One region of the Ferribacterium limneticum genome, then DNA from elsewhere that is predicted to be linked to it. Evidence: predicted binding sites of a transcription regulator. Region 1 holds the regulator's gene; each other region holds the start of a gene.

What was found. Region 1 encodes sigma-54, which starts transcription at its own class of promoters, with help from an activator protein. Its sites were predicted from a motif close to TGGCACGCTTNCTGCTNA; they were not measured.
Region 2: KI617_RS00285 (TorF family putative porin) is a predicted target of sigma-54. The motif match lies at 2,595-2,612, and genes of this name have one in related genera.
Region 3: nifL (nitrogen fixation negative regulator NifL) is a predicted target of sigma-54. The motif match lies at 3,103-3,120, and genes of this name have one in related genera.

Annotation. Positions count from the first base shown of each region.
Region 1 covers NZ_CP075191.1:4,153,821-4,161,097, forward strand. The annotation lists gene ttcA (tRNA 2-thiocytidine(32) synthetase TtcA) at 49-912, shown strand; gene KI617_RS19975 (adenylate/guanylate cyclase domain-containing protein) at 990-1,889, shown strand; gene KI617_RS19980 (hypothetical protein) at 1,939-2,193, opposite strand; gene hprK (HPr(Ser) kinase/phosphatase) at 2,242-3,177, opposite strand; gene ptsN (PTS IIA-like nitrogen regulatory protein PtsN) at 3,187-3,633, opposite strand; gene hpf (ribosome hibernation-promoting factor, HPF/YfiA family) at 3,684-4,010, opposite strand; gene KI617_RS20000 (RNA polymerase factor sigma-54) at 4,026-5,495, opposite strand; gene lptB (LPS export ABC transporter ATP-binding protein) at 5,523-6,257, opposite strand; gene recX (recombination regulator RecX) at 6,254-6,685, opposite strand; gene recA (recombinase RecA) at 6,678-7,277, opposite strand, start outside.
Region 2 covers NZ_CP075191.1:63,896-71,172, forward strand. The annotation lists gene KI617_RS00270 (multidrug effflux MFS transporter) at 1-686, opposite strand, end outside; gene KI617_RS00275 (YifB family Mg chelatase-like AAA ATPase) at 679-2,175, opposite strand; gene KI617_RS00280 (accessory factor UbiK family protein) at 2,182-2,424, opposite strand; gene KI617_RS00285 (TorF family putative porin) at 2,663-3,439, shown strand; gene glnK (P-II family nitrogen regulator) at 3,525-3,863, shown strand; gene KI617_RS00295 (ammonium transporter) at 3,874-5,376, shown strand; gene KI617_RS00300 (hydrolase) at 5,489-6,031, opposite strand; gene purU (formyltetrahydrofolate deformylase) at 6,031-6,894, opposite strand; gene thrH (bifunctional phosphoserine phosphatase/homoserine phosphotransferase ThrH) at 6,954-7,277, opposite strand, start outside.
Region 3 covers NZ_CP075191.1:1,924,560-1,931,836, reverse strand. The annotation lists gene rsxC (electron transport complex subunit RsxC) at 124-1,647, opposite strand; gene KI617_RS09140 (RnfABCDGE type electron transport complex subunit B) at 1,655-2,182, opposite strand; gene rsxA (electron transport complex subunit RsxA) at 2,309-2,887, opposite strand; gene nifL (nitrogen fixation negative regulator NifL) at 3,178-4,701, shown strand; gene nifA (nif-specific transcriptional activator NifA) at 4,721-6,337, shown strand; gene tnpA (IS200/IS605 family transposase) at 6,560-6,991, shown strand; gene KI617_RS09115 ((2Fe-2S) ferredoxin domain-containing protein) at 7,135-7,277, shown strand, end outside.

The sequences.
Region 1 (7,277 bases):
TCCGGGCGGCCTTTCAGCGCCCGCACCAGACTTCTTTCCATTGGCACCATGACTAACTCGAACACCCTGCAAAAACTGCGCAAATATCTTGAAGGCCGGACCGGCAAAGCGATCATGGACTACAACATGATCGAAGATGGCGATACCGTTCTCGTCTGCGTTTCCGGCGGCAAGGATTCCTACACGCTACTCGCCATGCTGATGGCCTTGCAGCAGCGGGCACCGGTCAAATTCCGCCTGATCGCGATGAATCTCGACCAGAAGCAGCCAGGATTTCCCGCCGATATCTTGCCAGCCTACTTCGAGTCGATCGGCATCGAATACCGCATCGTCGAGGCCGACACCTATTCCGTGGTCAAGGAAAAGATCCCAGAAGGCAAGACCACCTGTTCGCTCTGTTCACGACTGCGCCGCGGCATCATCTACCGTACGGCGAAGGAACTGGGGGCCAACAAGATCGCGCTGGGACACCATCGCGACGACATGGTGCACACCCTTTTCCTGAACCTGCTGTTCGGCGGGAAAATCAAGGCCATGCCCCCGAAACTGGTGACCGATGACAAGTCGCATGTCGTCATCCGCCCGCTCGCCTATTGTGCGGAAGCGGATATTGCAAAATTTGCCCGCGGCATGGAGTTTCCGATCATCCCGTGCAACCTCTGCGGCTCTCAGGACAACATGCAGCGTCAGAAAATCCGGGAGATGATGCAGGAATGGGATAAACGCTACCCCGGTCGCACAGAATCCGTGTTCACCGCGATGCAGAACGTTGTGCCCTCCCATCTCGCCGATGCCGATTTATTCGATTTTCGGGGCCTGACGCTGGATACGCCGGTCGACGAAGGCGATATCGCCTTCGATGCGCCGGAGATGCCGATCAGCGGCATGATTCCGATAAGCCAGAACGCATAATGCGCTTCATGAGCGACTCATCATATAATAAAAGTTCGATACAATCTTAAATCTCCAAATCAGGTTGCCGGCAGCCCATGAGCTCCACCCAACGCAAATTGATCGTCATGTTCGCCGACGTCTCCGGCAGCACTGCTTTATTCGAGCGGCTGGGCGACAAGGAGGCAATGCACGCAGTGGAGCGTTGCCTGAAGCGCATGAAGCGCTCGATCGATGGTTACAAAGGCAGAACCATCCAGATCGTCGGTGACGAGTTGCTGGCCGCCTTTGAATCGGCCGAAGAAGCCTGCCAGGCAGCGATCGACATGCAGCAGCGCATTGCGGACCTGCCGCCGGTTTCCGGACTCAAGCTGACCATCCGCATCGGCTTGCACAGCGGTTTGGTCACCGAAAGTGGCGAAAAACTGAATGGTCCCGCTGTAGCTACGGCAGCACGAATCGCCGGCATTGCCCGTCGTGACCAGATTTTGTGTAGTTCGGTTTTGGTCGATGAACTCCCGCAGCCGGGCGTCATTACCACCGATGCCATGCCGGATCTGGGTACCGTCAACGAAAATACAATCGCGCTCCCGTTATTCCAGATTCACTGGCCCAGCTACCAAGGTGGCGGCTCCTACCCGCACTCCACTTTTGGGCCAAGCAGCCTGTTGCCGGTCGAACGCCTGTGCGTCCGCCATCATGGCAAGGCTTTCCTGGTCGATGAAAAAACACCGGTGCTGACCATTGGCCGTGACCTCAACTGCAAACTGATCGTTGATGACCGCAAAGCCTCGCGCCAGCATGCCCGCATTGAAAGGCGGGGTGATGGCTTTTACCTGGTCGACTCAAGCACGAATGGCACTTTCATCGCCCTATCAGGCCGTCAGGAAGTGATGGTCCGCCGTCACGAGCTGCAGCTGGATGGCAGGGGCCGCATCAGTTTCGGAAACTCGGGCAACGACCCGGCCGCCGAGATCGCCGAGTTCGAGCAGCTGTAAACGGAATTCGGCCATCCGCAGATGGCCGAAACGACTCAATCCAGGTGGATTACTTGGCGGCAGCGTCAGCCGTGCACTTCTTCATGAAGCTGTTCTTGGCAGCGCCGGCCAGCTTCTTTTCCTTGGCGGTGGCGGCACAGGCAGCGTTTTCCGCTGGTGCTGCATCAGCCGTACACTTCTTCATGAAGCTGTTCTTGGCTGCACCAGCCAGTTTCTTCTCGGCTGCACGGGCAGCGCAATCGTCAGCGGCGTAAACGGCGGTGGCAGAGAATGTGACGAGCAGCAGAGCGATCAGTTTCTTCATTGAATGTCCCCTTGGTTGAATGAAATACGCCAACGTACTATCAGCCATTCATGCATCATCGTCAAGCATCATGCGCTGCTGACGATCCATGAAATCCTGGAGGCTATCGATGCCGCGCAACTGTAGGATGGTATTGCGGACAGCAGCCTCCAGCAGTACCGCCAGGTTCCGCCCGGCAGCCACCGGAATGACGACTTTGCGGACCGGAACGCCCAGCACTTCCTGCGTTTGGGCATCGAGCGGCAGCCTTGGCGCATCCGCCGCCGTCGCGGTTTTCTGCAAATGCACGATCAACTTGAGCTTCATTTTCCGGCGTGATGCAGTCTCACCGAAAATGGTCCGGATATTGAGCAAACCGAGGCCACGCACTTCAAGAAAATCGCGCAGCATTCCCGGGCAGCGACCTTCGATGGTCGTCGGCGCAATCCGGGCCATCTCGACCACATCATCGGCCACCAGGCCGTGGCCCCGCGAGATCAGCTCCAGTGCGAGTTCGGACTTGCCGACCCCCGAATCACCGGTGATCAGCACACCCATGCCAAGAACGTCCATGAAGACGCCGTGCAGGCTGACCGTATCGGCGAGACGCGCCGAAAGGTAGATTCGCAGCAGGTCAATTACGGCCGAACAGGGTTTTGGCGAGAAGATCAGGGGCGTCGAAGACTGCAGGCAGGTTTCCTCCACCAGGGGAGGTGGCGTCAGCCCATCGGCGACAATGACGGCCGGTGGCTGCGCGCCGAGCAAGTCGGAGAGCATCTGGGCAAACCGGCGCTCGCCAATGCGCATCGCCCATTCATACTCTGCCAAGCCAAGGACCTGCAGGCGTTCGGGGTGAATGATGTTGATATGGCCGACCAGATCAGCACCGTAGTTGTTTGACCCCTTGATTTCGATTCGGCGGTCGGACTGTTGGCCGATATGCCAGTTCAGCAGCAGCTTGTCGCGATTGTCCTCATAGAGCTGAACAAGGTTGACGTGGCGCACGAACGTGGCTCAGGCCTGGAAAAGTGTTACGACGGCCGCGGGATCAGAGGCAGCCTGCAGTTTTTCACGGAAGGCACGATCGGAAAAACGCTGGGCCAGTTCCGAGAGAATCTGCAGGTGTTCTTCGGTAGCCTGCTCGGGAACGAGCAGCACAAAAAGAAGATCGACCGGGCGGCCATCGGGTGAATCAAATGGCACCGGGTTCGCCAGGCGCATAAAGGCGCCGACAGCCTGTTTGAGGCCTTTGATCCGGCCATGGGGAATGGCAACCCCCTGACCCAGCCCGGTAGAGCCCAGTTTTTCACGTGCGAAAAGGCTGTCAAATATGATTGAGCGCGCCAATCCGAGTCGGGTTTCGAAAAGCATGCCAGCCTGTTCGAAAACCCGTTTTTTGCTGCCCGCTTCAAGATTGAGCAATACCTGATCAGCGGTCAGAAGATTGATAAGAGGGTTCATAGGGGTGGGTAGTAAAGCGAGGCCGCAGCAGTGCTGCGGCCGGTCGGCGCTTATTCGTCAGCGGCAATCAGTCCGGGCTTGTCACCGCGATGGTGATCCTGAACCTTTTGCTTGTATTTCTGAACCTGACGGTCCAGCTTGTCGAACAGAGCATCGATGGCGGCGTAAAGGTCGTCACCGGATTCTTCGGCATGCATGTCCTTGCCAGGCACGTGCACAGTCACTTCCGCTTTCTGCTTCAGCTTTTCGACGGACAGAACGACGTTAACGCCGGTTACCTTGTCGAAATGACGGATCACGGGATCCAGCTTGTTCTCGACGTATTCGCGCAGGGCGGGGGTAACTTCGATATGGTGACCACTAATCTGCAGATTCACTTTTTTCTCCTCTCTCTACAGGGTCTTGCGTAAATTGACCGGGGGGATATTGAGCGACTCGCGGTATTTGGCAACCGTCCGTCGGGCAACTACGATTCCCTGTTGGCCTAGTATTTCGGATAATTGGCTATCCGACAAGGGCTTCTTGCCATCCTCGGCAGCGATCAACTGCTTGATCAATGCCCGGATGGCCGTGGCAGAACAGGCACCACCGGTATCGGTGGCGACATGGCTGCCAAAGAAGTATTTCAGTTCGAAGATACCGCGTGGTGTCGCCATGTATTTCTGGCTGGTCACCCGCGATACGGTCGACTCGTGCAGGCCGAGAATATCGGCAATTTCACGCAAGACCAGCGGCCGCATGGCTACTTCGCCATGTTCGAAGAACTGGCGCTGGCGGTCGACGATGGTCTGCGTGACACGGTGTATGGTTTCAAAGCGCTGCTGGACATTCTTGATCAGCCAGCGCGCTTCCTGCAATTGCGTGGACAGGTTGCCGTTGCCGCGCCGCTGCTTGGCGAGAATCTCGGCATACAGGCGGTTGATGCGCAGTCGCGGATAGGCGTCGGGATTGATGTAGGCAGTCCATTTGCCCTTCAGCTTTTTCACGATCACGTCCGGCGTGATGTAGCGCGCTTCAATCTGGGCATAGCCGGCCGCCGGCCGCGGGTTGAGGCTGGTGATCAGGCTGTGCGCGGCCTTCAAGGCCTCGTCATCGCAGCCGGTCAGGCGACGAATCTTGGCGAAATCGCGGGCAGCCAGCAGTTCGAGATGCTTGTCGACAATGGAGAGAGCCAGCGTTCGCTCCGCACTCTCCGGCAAGACCTTGAGCTGCAGGGTCAGACACTCCTGCAGACTGCGGGCGCCAATGCCGATCGGGTCGAAATTCTGGATATGGCGCAAGGCGATTTCCAGCTCTTCGATTTCAATTTCGTACTCCGGCGGCAGGGTTTCCCACAGTTCGACCAGCGTCGCCGAGAGATAACCATCGTCGTCGAGCGCTTCGATCAGGAAGCGCACCAGACTGCGGTCGCGCTCCGACACCTGGGTCATGCCCAGCTGCCAGCCTAGATGGTCGCGCAGACTGACGTTGGCGGCATGGATGTCGCGGGAATCGCTATCGTCGTCCTCGTCGCGCCCGGCGCCGGTGAAGGTACCGGCATCGGAAGACCAGCGATCATCGTCCACTTCGGATGGGGCTGACGGAACATCCTGCTCGCGCTCTTCGCGGGCATCCCGTTCTTCCCGCTCAACCTTCTGCTCGCGTTCGCCTTCGCTGCTTTGCGGCGCATCGAACTGCTGGGCGGATGAGAAACTCTCGCCAGCGTGCTCGTCTTCACGTTCCAGCATTGGGTTTTCGAGCAGGTAACGCTCGATTTCCTGCTGCATCTCGACAGTCGACAACTGAAGAAGCTTGATCGACTGCTGGAGCTGAGGGGTCAGCGCCAGATGCTGGGATAGTTTTAGCTGGAGGGCAGGCTTCATCGGATAGTGTCGGGTCGGGTCTGTCGGTCAGAGCCTGAAATGCTCGCCGAGATAAACCTTCCGTACGCTTTCATTATCAACGATTTCGGCCGGACGTCCAGCGGCCAGTACGTTTCCGGCGTTGATGATGTAGGCGTGATCGCAGATGCCGAGGGTTTCACGGACGTTGTGGTCGGTAATCAGCACGCCGATGCCCCGCTCCTTGAGGAAGCGAATGATCTTCTGGATTTCGAGTACGGCGATCGGATCAACGCCGGCAAACGGCTCGTCAAGCAGGATGAATCGCGGGTTGGTAGCCAGCGCCCGGGCAATTTCAACCCGCCGGCGCTCGCCACCAGACAATGCCGAGGCATTGACGTGGCGAACATGCCCGACATGCAGTTCATTGAGCAGGCCTTCCAGACGGTCGTTCAACTCAGCTTCAGGGAGCTTGAGCAGTTCGAGGACAGCGCGGATATTTTCCTCGACGTTGAGCTTGCGGAAAACCGAGGCTTCCTGCGGCAGGTAGGACAAGCCGAGCCGAGCCCGGCTGTGCATGGGCAGGTGGGTCAGACGGTTGTCGTCAATGTAGACCTCGCCGCCATCGGCCGCCACCAGGCCAACGATCATATAGAAACAGGTCGTCTTGCCGGCACCGTTCGGGCCGAGCAAACCGACGACCTCGCCGGATTTGACCTCAAAGGAAACGTCTTCGACGACGGTCCGCGTCTTGTAGCGTTTCTTCAGGTTGTTGGCCGAGAGTTTGGCGACTAGGGTATTCATTGATCGACTCCGCGCATCACCCGGCGAATCGCATCACCGGAAAAACCGCGATATTGCAGGAAACGCATCTGCTTGGCACGTTCTTCGGCAGATTCTGGGAGGTGGCCAAATTTTTTGGCCCAAATGGCCCGGCAACGGTCGGTCTCGTCGCCTGCCTCCGGCAGGGCGGCGGCGATGTCGTCATCGCCGACTCCTTTTTGCCGAAGTTCCTGCTTCAGGCGGGCGTTGCCGTAGCGACCGGCCCGCGCCACGACGCGCTGGGCGGCGTAGCGGTGATCGGAAAGCAGGCGCTCGGCCTGCAGGGTGTCGAGCACGCCGTCGAGTTCTTCTTCGAACTCGGCGTGTGCCGCGAGCTTGGCCTTCAACTCGGCCCGGCAATAATCTCGCCGGGTCAGGAGTTGCAGGGCGCGCACGCGCAGGTCAGGCATCCGCAGCCTTGGCCGCCTTGACCGGCTTGATCACGTTGGTGCTGGCAGCCTCGCGGATCGCCGCTTCGATTTCCTGGGCAATTTCCGGGTTGGCGCGCAGGAATTCGCGAGCGTTGTCCTTGCCCTGGCCAATCTTTTCGCCCTTGTAGGCGTACCAGGCGCCGGATTTGTCGACCAGCTTGTGGGCGACGCCCATTTCGACGATTTCGCCATGGCGGGAAATGCCTTCGCCGTAGAGGATGTCGAAGATGGCTTCGCGGAAGGGCGGGGCGACCTTGTTCTTGACCACCTTGACCTTGGTTTCGCTGCCGATGACTTCGTCGCCCTTCTTGATTGCGCCGATGCGGCGGATGTCGAGGCGAACCGAAGCGTAGAACTTGAGTGCATTGCCGCCGGTGGTCGTTTCCGGCGAGCCGAACATGACGCCGATCTTCATGCGGATCTGGTTGATGAAGATGACCAGCGTGTTGGTCTTCTTGATGTTGGCGGTCAGCTTGCGCAGGGCCTGGCTCATCAGGCGGGCGTGCAGGCCGACCATCTGGTCGCCCATTTCGCCTTCGATTTCGGCGCGCGGGGTGAGGGCGGCGACCGA
Region 2 (7,277 bases), 130 kb from region 1:
CCGCCAAAGTTCATCGACAGCGCGGCGCAGGCGAGCAGGAAGGGCGGCGAGGTCAGTACTTTCCAGTAGGTTTTTCCGAGGTAGCCCGGGCGCAACGACTGGCGTTTTTCCGGGGTCAGGGTTTCCGGCAGCAGCTTCCAGCAGGCGAACCACAGTGCTACGGTCGATAGCACCAGAAAAGCAAATACCGAACGCCAGCCGAATAGCGTTTGCAGCCAGCCGCCGATGACCGGTGCGACGGCCGGGGCCAGGGCGAACATCATGGTGATCTGTGACATCAGGCGCTGGGCCGCCGCGCCGTCGAACAGGTCGCGAACGATGGCCCGGCTGAGCACGATGCCGGCCCCCGCCGTGATGCCCTGCATGGCGCGCCAGAACCACAGTTGCTCGATGCTGGTCGCGATCATGCATCCCGCCGAGGCGATGGCGAACAAACCGAGCGCCACCAGGACGACCTTGCGCCGCCCGAAACGGTCGGCAATCGCCCCATGCCAGAGCGTCATCAGGGCAAATGAAAATAGGTAAACGGAGAGTGTCTGCTGGACCTGAAGCGGGCTGGCGTTCAGCTTTTCGCCGATTTCATGGAAGGACGGCAGGTAGGTGTCGATCGAAAACGGGCCGATTGCCGACATCGATGCAAGCAGCAGGGCGATGCCGCGCGTATCGCGCCGGCTGCTTTCAGCCACGGGCGAAGCGCCGGTACTGGATGGCTTCGGCGATGTGGGGCGCGCGGATGTCGTCGCTGCCGGCCAGATCGGCAATGGTCCGGGCGACTTTCAGGATGCGATGCCAGGCGCGGGCCGACAGATCGAGCTGCGTTGTCGCCTGCTGCAACAGCTTGCTGCCGGTTTCGTCGGGCTGGCAGCTGGCATCGACTTCCTTGGTGCTCAGGCGGGCATTCGGCTTGTGCTGGCGAGCCTGTTGCCGGGCCTGGGCCTGTTCGACACGGGCGCGGACGGTCTCAGACGATTCACCATCGGCCTTGCCGGCGAGGGCGTCGGACGGTAGCGCCGGGACTTCGATGATCAGGTCGATGCGATCGAGGAAGGGCCCGGACAGTTTGCCGCGATAGCGGGCGATCTGGTCCGGTGTGCACCGGCATTTGTTATTGCCGTGTCCCAAAAATCCGCAAGGGCAGGGATTCATTGCGGCAATCAATTGGAATTCGGCCGGAAACTCGGCATGGCGAGCTGCCCGGGCAATATGGATACGGCCAGATTCGAGCGGCTCGCGCAGCGTTTCGAGTACCTTGCGATCGAATTCGGGCAGTTCATCGAGGAAAAGGATGCCCTGATGGGCCAAACTGATTTCGCCGGGTCGAGGCGGATTACCGCCGCCAACGAGGGCCACTGCCGAAGCGGTGTGGTGCGGTTGACGGTAAGGGCGAACGCCGAAGGTTTCTGGTCGAAATTGCCCGACCAGCGACAGGACAGCCGCCGAGGCCTTGGCCGCCTCGCCTTCGAGGGCGGGCATCAGGCCGGGCAAGCGGGCGGCGAGCATCGATTTGCCCGAACCGGGCGGGCCGACCATTAGTAAGGAGTGGTTGCCGGCCGCGGCGATTTCCAGCGCCCGCTTGGCCTGGGTCTGGCCGCGAACCTCGGCGAGGTCGGGAAATTTCGGCCAGTTTTCAGTATTGACCGAGGCAATCGCTGGCGGCAGTGCCTCGCGATCAGCCAGATGGGCACAGACATCAAGCAGCGAACGGGCTGACAGAATGTGAGTCGAGCCGGTCAGCGCGGCTTCCTGGGCGCTGGCTTCGGGCAGGATGAAGGCCTTGCCGTTGTCGCTGGTTTGCAGTGCCATGGCCAGCGCACCGCGAATCGGGCGCAGTTCGCCCGAAAGCGAGAGTTCCCCGGCAAATTCGTAGTCGGCCAGCGGTGGCGTCGGAATCTGGCCGCTGGCGGCGAGAATGCCGAGCGCGATCGGCAGATCGAAGCGGCCGGACTCCTTGGGCAGATCGGCCGGCGCCAGATTGACGGTGATCCGCTTGCTGGGAAATTCAAAGCCGGAATTGATGATGGCCGCGCGGACGCGGTCACGCGCTTCCTTGACTTCCGTGTCAGGCAAGCCAACCAGTGTGAAACTGGGCAAGCCGCTGGCGAGGTGCGCCTCGACAATGACCGGTGGCGCGTTCAGGCCATCCAGCCCACGGCTGTGTGCGATGGCCAGCGCCATATTGGGTTACTGGCCCGAGCGGGCCTTTTCCAGTGCGTCGACGCGGGCTTCCAGGGCCTGCAGCTTTTCGCGGGTGCGAGCGAGTACTTGCGCCTGAACGTCGAATTCTTCGCGCGTCACCAGATCGAGCTTGGCGAAAAGGCCGCCCATCATGGCCTTGGCATTTTTTTCGATGTCCTTGGCCGGTGAGTTGGCAAACAGGGCGCTCATCTTGGCGCCGAATTCTTCCAGTGTCTTGGGGTCTAGCATGGGGTTCCTCCGTGACTTTTTAGTTTAACACAGGGCGATTTCCCGCCCTTTTGTATCATCGCTCGGCGATGGTGCGTAACCGTCTGTGACCGCACGGTTTTGGTGCGCCGAATTGGTGCATTACCTTTGGAATAGGCGTAAATCCTTTGATTAACATCAAGAAATAGCCCTGGCACGCCTTCTGCTATTGCTGTGTTGTAAATATTTTTCACTTGAAACCTTCTGTTGGAGAGAAACCATGAAGAAATCACTGATCGCCCTAGCCCTCGTCGGCGCCTTTGCTACCCCCGTTATTGCTGAAGAAGCTGCCGCTCCGGCTCCCGCGCTGACCGGCAACATCGGCGTCGTTAGCGACTACATCTTCCGCGGCATCAGCCAAACCCAAGGTCACCCGGCTCTGCAGGGCGGTTTTGACTACAACCACGCCAGTGGCTTGTATGTCGGTGTTTGGGGTTCCAATGTTTCTTGGGTTCAGGTTGGCGGCTACAAGGAAAACAGCAGTTTGGAAGCTGACTTCTACGGTGGCTTCAAGGGCGGTTTTGCTGGCGATTTCAGCTACGACCTCGGCGTGATCAAGTACTACTACCCGGGTACCTCCAAGGGCGGTGTGACGCCGGACACGATGGAAGCTTATGCCGCAATCGGCTGGAAGTTCATCACCCTTAAGTACAGCCATACGATTTCCCAGTACATGGTTGGCTGGTCTGGTCCCAATGGTGAAAACACCCGTGGTTCTAACTATATCGATCTGTCGGCAAACTACGACTTGGGCAATGGCTGGGGCGTTCAAGCCCACGTCGGTCACCAGAAGATCAAGAACTTCAGCGACGCCTCCTACACCGACTGGAAGCTGGGTGTGACGAAGGATGTTGGCTTTGGCGTGGTTGGTCTGGCTTACACCGATACCAATGCCAACACCTGTGGCGATGCCGTGCCTGCTTACTGCTGGAATGCAAACAGTCCTAAGAACGTTGCCAAGGGTACCGCACTGGTTTCCTTCACCAAGACTTTCTAAACAAACCTAAAACTTCCCCCGCCAGTGCACCGGCCGGCGCCAGCGGGGGAAAACAGATTTCAACCTAATTGGGGAACTACTGATCATGAAATTCGTTACCGCCATCATCAAGCCGTTCAAGCTTGACGAAGTGCGTGAGGCGCTGTCCGCCATTGGCGTGCAAGGCATCACGGTCACTGAAGTGAAGGGTTTCGGCCGGCAGAAAGGGCATACCGAGTTGTATCGCGGCGCCGAATATGTCGTCGATTTCCTGCCCAAGGTGAAGATCGAAGCGGCCGTCAAGGACGAGCAGCTCGATCAGGTCATCGAAGCCATCGAAAAGTCGGCATCCACCGGCAAGATCGGCGACGGCAAGATCTTCGTTTTCGACGTCGAGCAAGTCATTCGTATCCGGACCGGTGAAACCGGTACCGATGCCCTCTAAGGAGCGACCCATGAAACGCTTATTCGCATTGCTGGCCTTGGTCGGTGCCGTAGGTTTCGGCGCTCCGGCCTGGGCTGAAGAAAAGGCTGCGGCACCTGAGGCTGCCGTCGCCACGATGCCGGCTGCTGCGCCGGTTGTGGCGGCGCCTGCTGCCGCACCTGCCGCTGCCGAAGCCGCCGCTCCGGCACCTGCTGCTGCTCCGGTTCCGCCGAACAAGGGTGACAACGCCTGGGTCATGATCAGCGCCGCGCTGGTCATCCTGATGTCCATCCCCGGCCTGGCGCTGTTCTACGGCGGTCTGGTCCGCACCAAGAACATGTTGTCGGTGCTGATGCAGGTTTTCGTGACCTTCTCGCTGATCTCGGTTCTCTGGGTGGTTTATGGCTATTCAGCGGCCTTCACCGAGGGCAACCAGTTCTTCGGCGTGCTCGACAAGATGTTCCTGAAGGGCGTCACAGTTGAATCCGTGGTTGCCACCTTCAGCAAGGGCGTCAATATTTCCGAACTGGCCTACGTGATCTTCCAGGGCGCTTTTGCGGCCATCACCTGCGGCCTGATCGTCGGTGCCTTCGCTGAGCGTGCCAAGTTCGCCGCCATCCTGGTCTTCATGGTTATCTGGTTCACGCTGTCCTACATCCCGATGGCGCACATGGTCTGGTACTGGGCGGGTCCGGATGCCTACATCGACGCTGCCGCTGGCGAAGCTGCCGGCAAGACGGCTGGCTTCCTGTTCCAGAAGGGTGCTCTCGATTTCGCAGGCGGTACCGTGGTGCACATCAACGCCGCCATCGCCGGTCTGGTCGGTGCCTACATGGTCGGCAAGCGTACCGGTCTGGGCAACGTCGCCATGGCGCCGCACTCTCTGACCTTCACGATGATCGGTGCTTCCCTGCTGTGGTTCGGCTGGTTCGGCTTCAACGCCGGTTCCGCGCTCGAAGCCTCCGGCGGTGCCGCGTTGGCCATGGTCAACACCTGGATTGCGACGGCTTGCGCCGCACTGTCCTGGATGTTCGCTGAATGGATCCTGAAGGGTAAGCCTTCCATGCTGGGTGCTGCTTCCGGTGCGGTTGCCGGCCTGGTGGCGATCACCCCGGCGGCCGGCTTCGTCGGCGTCATGGGTGCCATCGTGATCGGCCTGCTGGCTGGCGTGGTCTGCCTGTGGGGTGTCAATGGCCTGAAGAAGATGCTTGGTGCTGATGACTCCCTCGACGTCTTCGGTGTCCATGGCGTCGGCGGCATTCTCGGTGCCCTGCTCACCGGTGTCTTCGCTGACCCGGCACTGGGCGGCACGGGTGTCTATGACTACGTGGCCAACGCTGTCGGTGCCTACGACATGACCGCTCAGGTTATCGCTCAGGCTTGGGGTGTCGGTACCGTGATCGTCTGGTCCGGTGTCGTCTCCATCGTCGCCTACAAGCTGGTGGATATCGTGATCGGTCTGCGTGTGCCGGAAGAAGAAGAGCGTGAAGGCCTCGACCTCACCTCGCACGGCGAAACCGCCTACCACCACTAAGCAAAAGTCCTTAGTCTCTCTCCCTTCGGGCACCTTCGGGTGCCCGTTTTTTTGGGGAGATGCATTTGATTTCGGCTGTTTTTTGGGGGCGCCTGCCCGAGGGCGGAAGCGCTTACTTGATAAGCGGGAGCAAGGTGCGGAACTCGCTCGTTCCGGCCTGATGCAGCCACTCGAAAAGGACCATTTCGGTGGTGGCGATGCGGATGCCGCCTGCCCGCATCCGCTCAATGGCCGCGCTGCGGTTTTCCGGGGTACGCGACGCAGCTGCGTCAGCAACCAGATAGACCTCAAAACCGGCGGCCTGCAGGCCGAAAGCTGTTTGCAGCACGCAGACGTGGGTTTCGGTACCCGTCAGGATGACCTGTGGCCGCTTGGCGGCACGCAACAGATCGACGACGCCGGGTTCGGCCGCGCAGGAAAAGTGCGTTTTATCGAAGAATTTGGCGTTCACTGCCGCATCGCGGATTGCCTGGACGCTGGGGCCTAGACCCTTGACGTATTGCTCGGAAACGAAGGCTGGAATGTCCAGCAGGTGGGCGCCTTCGAGCAGGCGAGCCGAGTTGGCGGTAACGCGCTCGCTGTCGTGAATCGCCGGTGCCAGCTTTTCCTGGATATCGACGACCAGCAACAGCGAATCGTGGCGCCGAATCAGCATTAGCGGAAGACGACGGTCTTGTTGCCATGCACCAGCACCCGGTCTTCCAGGTGATAGCGCAGGCCGCGAGCGAGAACGGTCTTCTCGATGTCCTTGCCGTAACGGACCATGTCTTCCGGCGAGTCGGAGTGATCAATGCGGATCACGTCCTGCTCGATGATCGGGCCGGCGTCGAGTTCGCTCGTCACGTAGTGGCAGGTCGCCCCGATCAGCTTGACGCCGCGCGTGTAGGCCTGGTGATAAGGCTTGGCGCCGGCGAAGCTGGGCAGGAAACTGTGGTGGATGTTGATGATCTTGCCGGCCAGCGCATCACACAATTCGGGCGACAAGACCTGCATGTAGCGGGCAAGAACCATCGAGTCGCCGCGCACGTCTTCAAAGATGCGCTGAATCTCGGCGTAGGCGGCCGCCTTGTTGTCGGCCGTCACTGGCACATGGTGGAAGGGGATGCCGTGCCATTCCACAAAGCCACGGAAAGTATCGTGGTTGGAAATGACGCAGGGGATCTCGATGTCGAGTTCCTTGGCCTGCCAGCGCGCCAGCAGGTCGTACAGACAGTGTTCCTGCTTGGAAACCAGCACGACAACGCGCTTCTTGACCGCGCTGTCGTTGATTTGCCAGGTCATCGCCAGCGGCTCCGCGACTTCCTTGCGGAAGCGTTCGCGGAACTCGGCGAGCAGGAAAGGCAGCGAATCAGCCTTGATTTCGATGCGCATGAAATAGCGACCGGTCAGCACGTCCGAATGGAAACTCGATTCGAGAATCCAGCCACCGTTGCCGGCGATGAAGCCGGAAACGCGGGCGATGATGCCCACCTGATCGGGGCAGGAGGCGGAGAGCGTGTAGAAGCGGTCGCGATACATTATTAGTCGTCAGTAGTTAGTCACTAGTCGTTAGAGCCGGTTCTGCTAACAGCTAATAACTAGCGACTAGCAGCCAGAAACGCCTTGTCGATTTCAGTACGCAGGTCGTCGTAATTCAGCACGACCGGGTACTGCGGGAATTCGCGGATGACGTTTTCCGGCGGGTGGAACAGGATGCCACCATGGGCTTCGCCGAGCATCGCCGTGTCGTTGTAAGAGTCACCGGCAGCCACGATCTTGAAATTCAGTTCCTTGAAGCGCTTGACCGCTTCGCGCTTCTGGTCCGGCATGCGCAGGTGGTAATTGACCAGCATGCCTTCGGCGTCGTCTTCCAGCGAGTGGCAGAACAGTGTCGGCCAACCCAGTTGGCGCATCAGCGGGTG
Region 3 (7,277 bases), 2.0 Mb from region 1:
AACCGGCAACGCCGGCGCCGCCCTCGGGGTCGCCTTTTCTTTGGCTACTTTCTTTTGGCGAAGCAAAAGAAAGTACGCCCGCCCGCAAGGCGGAAAACAACGCATCAGGAAAGCCCCCTACCCTCATACTACCTCCCCGGCCGAGGCAGAGGAATTGACCGAAGCCGCCTTGGCCGCCGCAGCCGCCTCCCGCTCCGCCTTGCGCCTGGCATTGGCCTCCGCCTTCTCCCGCGCCTCGCGCTCCAGCCTTTCCTGCCGCTGCAAGGCGAGCTTCTTCGTCGCATCCCCCCGCAGCTTGGCCCGATCCTGCGAAGCCAGTTCGCCCTTGGCATGGACAAAATACTGGACGAGCGGAATCTTCGACGGGCAGACGTAGGCACAGCAGCCGCAAGCGATGCAGTCCTTCAACCCGAGATCGATCGCTTCGCCGTAAGCCTCGTTACGAATGCGCGAACTCATTTCCAGCGGCAGCAGGCCCATCGGGCAGGCCTTGACGCAGGAGCCACAGCGGATGCACGGATTCGGCTCCTGCTCCGCCACCACTACCGTGTCGAAAGCCAGGATGCCGCTGGTGCCCTTGACCACCGGCACTCGCCAGTGCGGAATCTGCATGCCCATCATCGGGCCGCCCATGACGCGGCGAGCCAGACCGATGCCGTCACCTTTCAGGCCACCGGCAAAGGCAATGACCTCTTCGGCCAGCGTGCCGACGCGAACCTCGATGTTTCCCGGATGTGCCATGCAATTGCCGTTGACCGTGAGCAGCCGCGAAATCAGTGGCTTGCCTGCGCGAATTGCCGAACGTACCGCAAGCGCCGTGCCGACGTTATGGACGACGACGCCGATATCGAAAGCGCGGCCGTCAGCCGGCACCTCGCGCCCGGTCAGCACCTGAATCAGCTGTTTCTCCGAACCCATCGGATAACGCGCCGGCACCGGGCGAATCTGCACGCTGTCGAAGCCGGTTGCCGCGGCTTGCATGGCGGCGATGGCTTCCGGCTTGTTGTCCTCTATGCCGACCAGCGCCACCTTGGCGCCGGTGGCGTGAAGCATGATACGGATGCCGTCGACGATGCCGGCGGCGGCGTCGCGCATCAGGCGGTCGTCGCAGGAAAGATAGGGTTCGCACTCGCCACCGTTCATGACCAGCGTGGTCACCTCGGCACGCAGGGCGCCGGTCAGTTTGACCGCTGAAGGAAAAGCCGCGCCGCCCAAGCCGACCACGCCGGCAGCCGCCACCCGTTGGCCAATCTCGGCCGGGTCGAGGGCAAACGGATCATCGCAGCCGTGCAGATCGATCCACTCGTCAGCGCCATCGGCGTCAAGGATGATCGCCGGCAAGCTCAGGCCGGAAGGATGCGGCGCGGTGATTTCGGTGACGGCGGCAATCGTGCCGGAAGTCGGTGCGTGGATGGGAGCCGAAACCATGCCCTGCGCCTCGGCGATCAACTCGCCCTTCTTGACCTTCTGTCCGACCAGCACGGCCGGCCGGGCCGGGCCGCCGAGGTGCTGCTGCAGCGGCAGGTAGAGCCGGGCCGGGACCGGCATGACGCGCACCGCCTGGTCGGCGGCCGGCCGCTTGTGGTCGTCCGGATGCACCCCCCAGTCGTTGCCGAGGAAGTGCTTGAAGAGGTTCATGAATCCCATGTCTATCTCACGCAGCGAGGGGTTTGGGCATCACCCAGTGTTGCAGGGTGACCGGCACCGGCTTCATCACCAGCGCCTCGGTCGGACATTTCTCGATGCAGCTCGAACAGCCGGTGCAGGCTTCGCGGAAGACGTTATGTACCTGCTTGGCGGCGCCGATGATGGCGTCGGTCGGGCACACCTTGCTGCAGCGGCAGCAGCCGATGCACAGCTCTTCGGCAACCACGGCGATCTTCGGACCATCGTCGGACATCGCCGAGAGATCAACCGTCAGGCCAAGCTTGGCAGCGATGGCGACAGCCAGCGATTTGCCGCCCGGCGGGCAGCAGGTCGGCGCCGCGCTACCGTCGGCAATCGCGCCCGCCGCACCGGAACAGCCGGGGAATCCACACTGCCCGCAATTCGAGCCGGGCATCATGGCGATCAGCTCATCAACCAGCGGATTGCCTTCAACCTGCAGGAATTTGTTGGCGACACCAAGGATGATGCCGAGCGCGGCACCGAGCAGGGTCAGGCTGAGGATGGCGGCGATCATTTCATTCCTCCGGGGAAGCGTTTGGAAAATGAAGCGCAGCGGCCCGGCCAAGGCCTGCCGACGCAGACAGTACAGGTAGTACGGCAAGGAGGCAGAACGCAGGCAGGGTCATTTTGCAAACGCTTCCTAGACGTTGAGGCCGGAAAAGCCCATGAAGGCCAGGGCCAGCAGGCTGATGGTGATGAACGAAATCGGCGCGCCCGAAAAGGCGCCGGGGACCCGAGCCAGAGCAATCCGCTCACGCAGGCCGGCAAAGATCAGCAGCACGATGGTGAAGCCGAGCGCCGAACCGAAGCCGTAGAGGAGACTCTTGAACAGGCTGAACTTCTGCTCGACGTTGAGCAGCGCGACACCAAGCACGGCGCAGTTGGTGGTGATCAGCGGCAGGTAGATGCCGAGCGACTGGTAGAGACCGGGGCTGGATTTCTTGATGAACATCTCGGTGAATTGAACCACCGCCGCGATAACCAGGATGAAGGTCAGGATGCGCAGGTAGCCCAGCCCGAGCGGCTGCAGCAGCCAGTTATCGAGCATCCACGAAGCGCCTGCCGCCAGGGTAATGACGAAGGTCGTTGCCAGGCCCATGCCCAGGGCGCTATCCACGCTCTTCGACACGCCCATGACAGGGCACAGGCCAAGGAACTTGATCAGCACCACGTTGTTGACCAGCGCGGTGGAAAGCAGCAGCAGGAGAAATTCACTCATGGCAGTCGGGCTCGGGTTGTTTCGCCGTCTTCATTGCACAAGCCGTGCCAATTAGCCCAAAGACCCCGAAACTCCATGCCGAGGCGGCTTGCCATGGCGAACGCCCAAAAACAGTGCATTTTCGAAAGAATCAAATGTCGCAAATGCAACAGGAAATCGTCGGATTTCTGCCGAAAACCCGACACCGACAGCCGCAAGCCACGCCATTCGTGTAAAGGCACGGAAACTGCTAGACATAGTTATATCGAACTAGTTTGGCTACACCTAACGAATTACTCAGGAGCATAGTCATGTCGGCTGTCACGCGTGCCCAGACACCCTTTATCGAGCAGATGCTTCCGCCGGAGGTCTATCGTCAGGCCGTCGATCAGGCCGATCTTGCCATCTCGATTACCGATGCCAAGGCCAATATCCTGTTTGCCAACGACGCCTTTACCCGTGTCACCGGCTACAGCAAGGAGGAAATCGTTGGCCTGAACGAGTCGACGCTTTCCAACCACACGACGCCGCCCGAGCTGTACAAAGCGCTGTGGAGCGATCTTGCGGCTCAGAAACCGTGGTCGGGCAAACTGCTCAACCGGCGCAAGGATGGCGAGCTCTATCTGGCCGAACTGAGTATTTCCCCCGTCGTTGATGCTGCCGGGAAGACCTCACATTTTCTCGGCATGCACCGCGACATCACCGAGTTGCATCGGCTGGAGCGCCTCGTTGCCAATCAAAAGCACCTGATCGAATCGGTGGTCGACGCCGCGCCGATTGCCTTCGCCCTGCTCGATCCGAACGGCCGCGTCATCCTCGACAACCAGGAGTACAAAAAGCTGGTTACCGACCTGCGCGTCAAGGAGCCGGCCCATACCGTCCTTGATGGTCTGATCCCAGGCTGGCGGGAGATCCTTCCGATCAGCCCGCAGCAACTGGTGGTCAGCAACCGCGAAGCCCGCATCGACCGGGCTGCCGGCCGGGCCCGCTGGCTTTCGATGACATCATCGGTGATCGGCATGCACAGCGACTGCGCCGACAGTTATTTCTGCGCCGCCGGCCAGCCCGGCCTGCTGCTGGTCATCGCCGACATCACCAACCTGCGCGACGAGCAGGAACGCGCCCGTGCCTCGGCCCTGCAGGCCGTGCTGGCCGAGGAAGAACGTACGGCGGCCATCCGTGAAGGCCTGTCGGCCACCATCTTCCGACTGGAAGAGCCGATGAACGTGATGTCTTCTGCCATTTCGGTACTCCAGCGCCGCGACCCGGCCAGCGCCGCCATGCTGCAACAGGCGCTGTCGGGCAGCCGCGAGCACATGGAGGCGCTGCGCCAGGTCATCCCGCAAAGCCCGCAGGAGATCGTCGTCAGCGTGAACATGAATGAAATCCTGCGTGACGTGCTCGAAGTCAGCACGCCCCGCCTGCTCGCCGCCGGCATCGTCGTGGACTGGCAACCTGCGTCAACCCTGCCCGCCATCCTTGGCCGCCCCTTGCAACTGCGCATGCTGTTCAAGGCGCTGGTCGACAATGCCATCGAGGCAATGAACATCAAGGGCTGGAAGCGCCGCGAACTGTCGCTGACCAGCGAACTGAACGGCGACTGCATCGTCGTTTCCGTGCTCGACAGCGGCCCCGGCATCCCGCAGGACTGGCGCTACAAGGCCTTCGAGCCCTTCTTCACGGCCAAGGGCGGCAGCGGCAAGCACATTGGCACCGGCCTGTCGCGCGCCCAGCAGGTGGTGGCTGACCACGGCGGCATCATCGATCTCGACGAAAGCCCAAGCGGCGGTTGTGCCGCCATCGTCGAATTCCGCGTCGACGGCGACCCGATCTAAGAAAAACAACGAGAACAGCATGCACGAACACACCCTCCACCCGCTTAGCGACGAATGCCCGCCCGGTGGCGGCTTCTGCCGAACGCACGAGCTCAACATCCAGTTGCTGGCAGCGCTCTACGCGGTCAGCCGGGTGCTGAGCCGATCCCTAGACTTCAACGAAACACTGCGCGATGTCCTGCGCGTGCTGCACGACGAGGCCGGGCTGACCCGCGGCCTGATCAGCGTCGTCGATCCGGAGAGCGGCAAGCTGAGCATCCGCACCATCTACACGCCGGAAGGCCCCATCCTCGACGACAACCAGTACGGCCCGGGCGAAGGCATCATCGGGCTGGTGCTGGAAAAACCGCGCACCATCAAGCTGGCGCGTGGCGCCGACGAACCGCATTTCCTCAACCGCCACGGCGTCTATCAGCCCGACCTGCCCTTCATCGCCGTGCCGATCAAGGTCGGCGGCGATCTCAAGGGCGTCCTCGCCGTCCAGCCGGAAGCGCCGGAAGACGGCCTGCTGGAAGAGCGCGCCCAGTTCGTCGAGATGGTCGCCAACCTGATCGGCCAGAGCCTGAGTTTGTCGATGAGCGTCGCCCAGGAAAAATCCTCGCTGCTTGAAGAGCGCGACCTGCTCCGCCGCACTGTTCGCCATCAATTCGGCTTCGACAGCATGGTCGGCCGCTCGGCCGTCATGCGCCGCGTTTTCGATCAGGCCCGCATGGTCGCCAAATGGAACACCACGGTGCTGATCCGCGGCGAAACCGGCACTGGCAAGGAACTGATCGCCAACGCCATCCACTACAACTCGCCGCGCGCCCGCAATGCGCTGGTCAAGCTCAACTGCGCCGCGCTGCCGGAAAATCTGCTCGAATCGGAACTCTTCGGCCACGAGCGCGGCGCCTTCACCGGTGCCGTCGAGTCACGCAAGGGTCGCTTCGAGCAGGCCCACGGCGGCACGCTGTTCCTCGACGAAATCGGCGAAGTCTCACCAGCCTTCCAGGCCAAGATGCTGCGCATCCTGCAGGAAGGCGAATTCGAGCGGGTCGGCGGCAGCAAGACGATCAAGGTCGATGTCCGCATCATCGCCGCCACGCACCGCGATCTCGAAACCGCCGTCGAAATGGGCGACTTCCGCGAGGACTTGTTCTACCGCCTCAACGTCATGCCCCTCTTCCTGCCGCCGTTGCGCGAACGGATCGAGGACATCCCGGAAATCGCCCGCCACCTGCTCGGCAAGATCGGCAACGACCAGAAGCGCAAGCTGACCCTGACCGACATGGCCAATCGCCGACTGGCCAGCCATGAATGGCCAGGCAATGTGCGTGAGCTGGAAAACTGCCTGGAACGCGCCGCAGTGCTGTCCGACGATGGCCACATCGATGTCGATCTGATCCGCTTCTCCAGTGCCCGCGAGCGGACCAGCCCACGGCCGCTGCGTACCGTCCCGGCAGCCTTGAGTACGGCTTCTGTCTCGAGCCCGGAAATCGACATCGATGATCCGAACCTTTCAGAAAAGGAACGCGTTATTGCGGCGCTGGAACAGGCTGGCTGGGTGCAGGCCAAGGCGGCGCGCATTCTGGGGATGACGCCGCGGCAGATTGCTTACCGGATTCAGACATTGAATATTGAGGTTAAGCAGTTCTGATACCAGAAGGTATCAAGCGCTGTTTTCCGCCGTTGAGCGGCGGAAAACAACGCTGAAAGCCGCCCCAAACCCCAAACTTGTCGCAAACCCAACAAAGCCAAAAAACACAACCCCCTGAATCATTGAGGTAATCCCCCGGCTTTGCCGGGGGACTCACCAAGGTTTGACCTATACGTCGGTCGTTGTGAGTCTTCTATCTCGACCAAGAGAAGGAGATACACGATGCAAGATTATCAGAGCCTGAGCCATAGTCGGTGGGACTGTAAGTACCACGTAGTGTTTATCCCGAAGAAACGGAAGAAGCGAATTTTTGGGGCGTTGCGGCAGCACTTGGGAGAGATTTTCCGGGAATTAGCCAAGCAGAAAGAGTCGCAAATAGTAGAAGGACACCTGATGGGAGATCACGTGCATATGTGCATCAGCATTCCGCCCAAGATTGCCGTGTCGCATGTGGTGGGTTACATCAAGGGTAAGAGTGCCATAGCGATAGCGCGGCACTTCGGTGGGCGAAGCAGGAATTTCACGGGCGAGGTGTTTTGGGCACGAGGTTACTTCGTCTCAACGGTCGGGCTCGATGAAGAGATAGTCAGGGCGTACATCCGTAATCAGGAGGACGAAGATGAACGTTATGACCAAATGAAATTAGGCGTGTAGCCGTCTCGGGCGGCTCCAGGTTTTCAGCGCCTTTGAGGCGCTCAACTGATAGGCCCCCGGCTTTGCCGGGGGTGATTTAACTTAATTCAACTTAAACCTGGCACTCGACTTGCAATAGCAAAACCATCACCCAGGAGATTCCCATGCCCAAACCCAAGAAACACGTTCTCGTCTGCGTCCAGGGGCGCCCCAATGGCCACCCGCGCGGCTCCTGCCAGGAAAAAGGCTGCGGCCAGACCTGGCAGGCGTTTTCGGATGAATTCACCGCCCGCAACCTGTGGGCGTC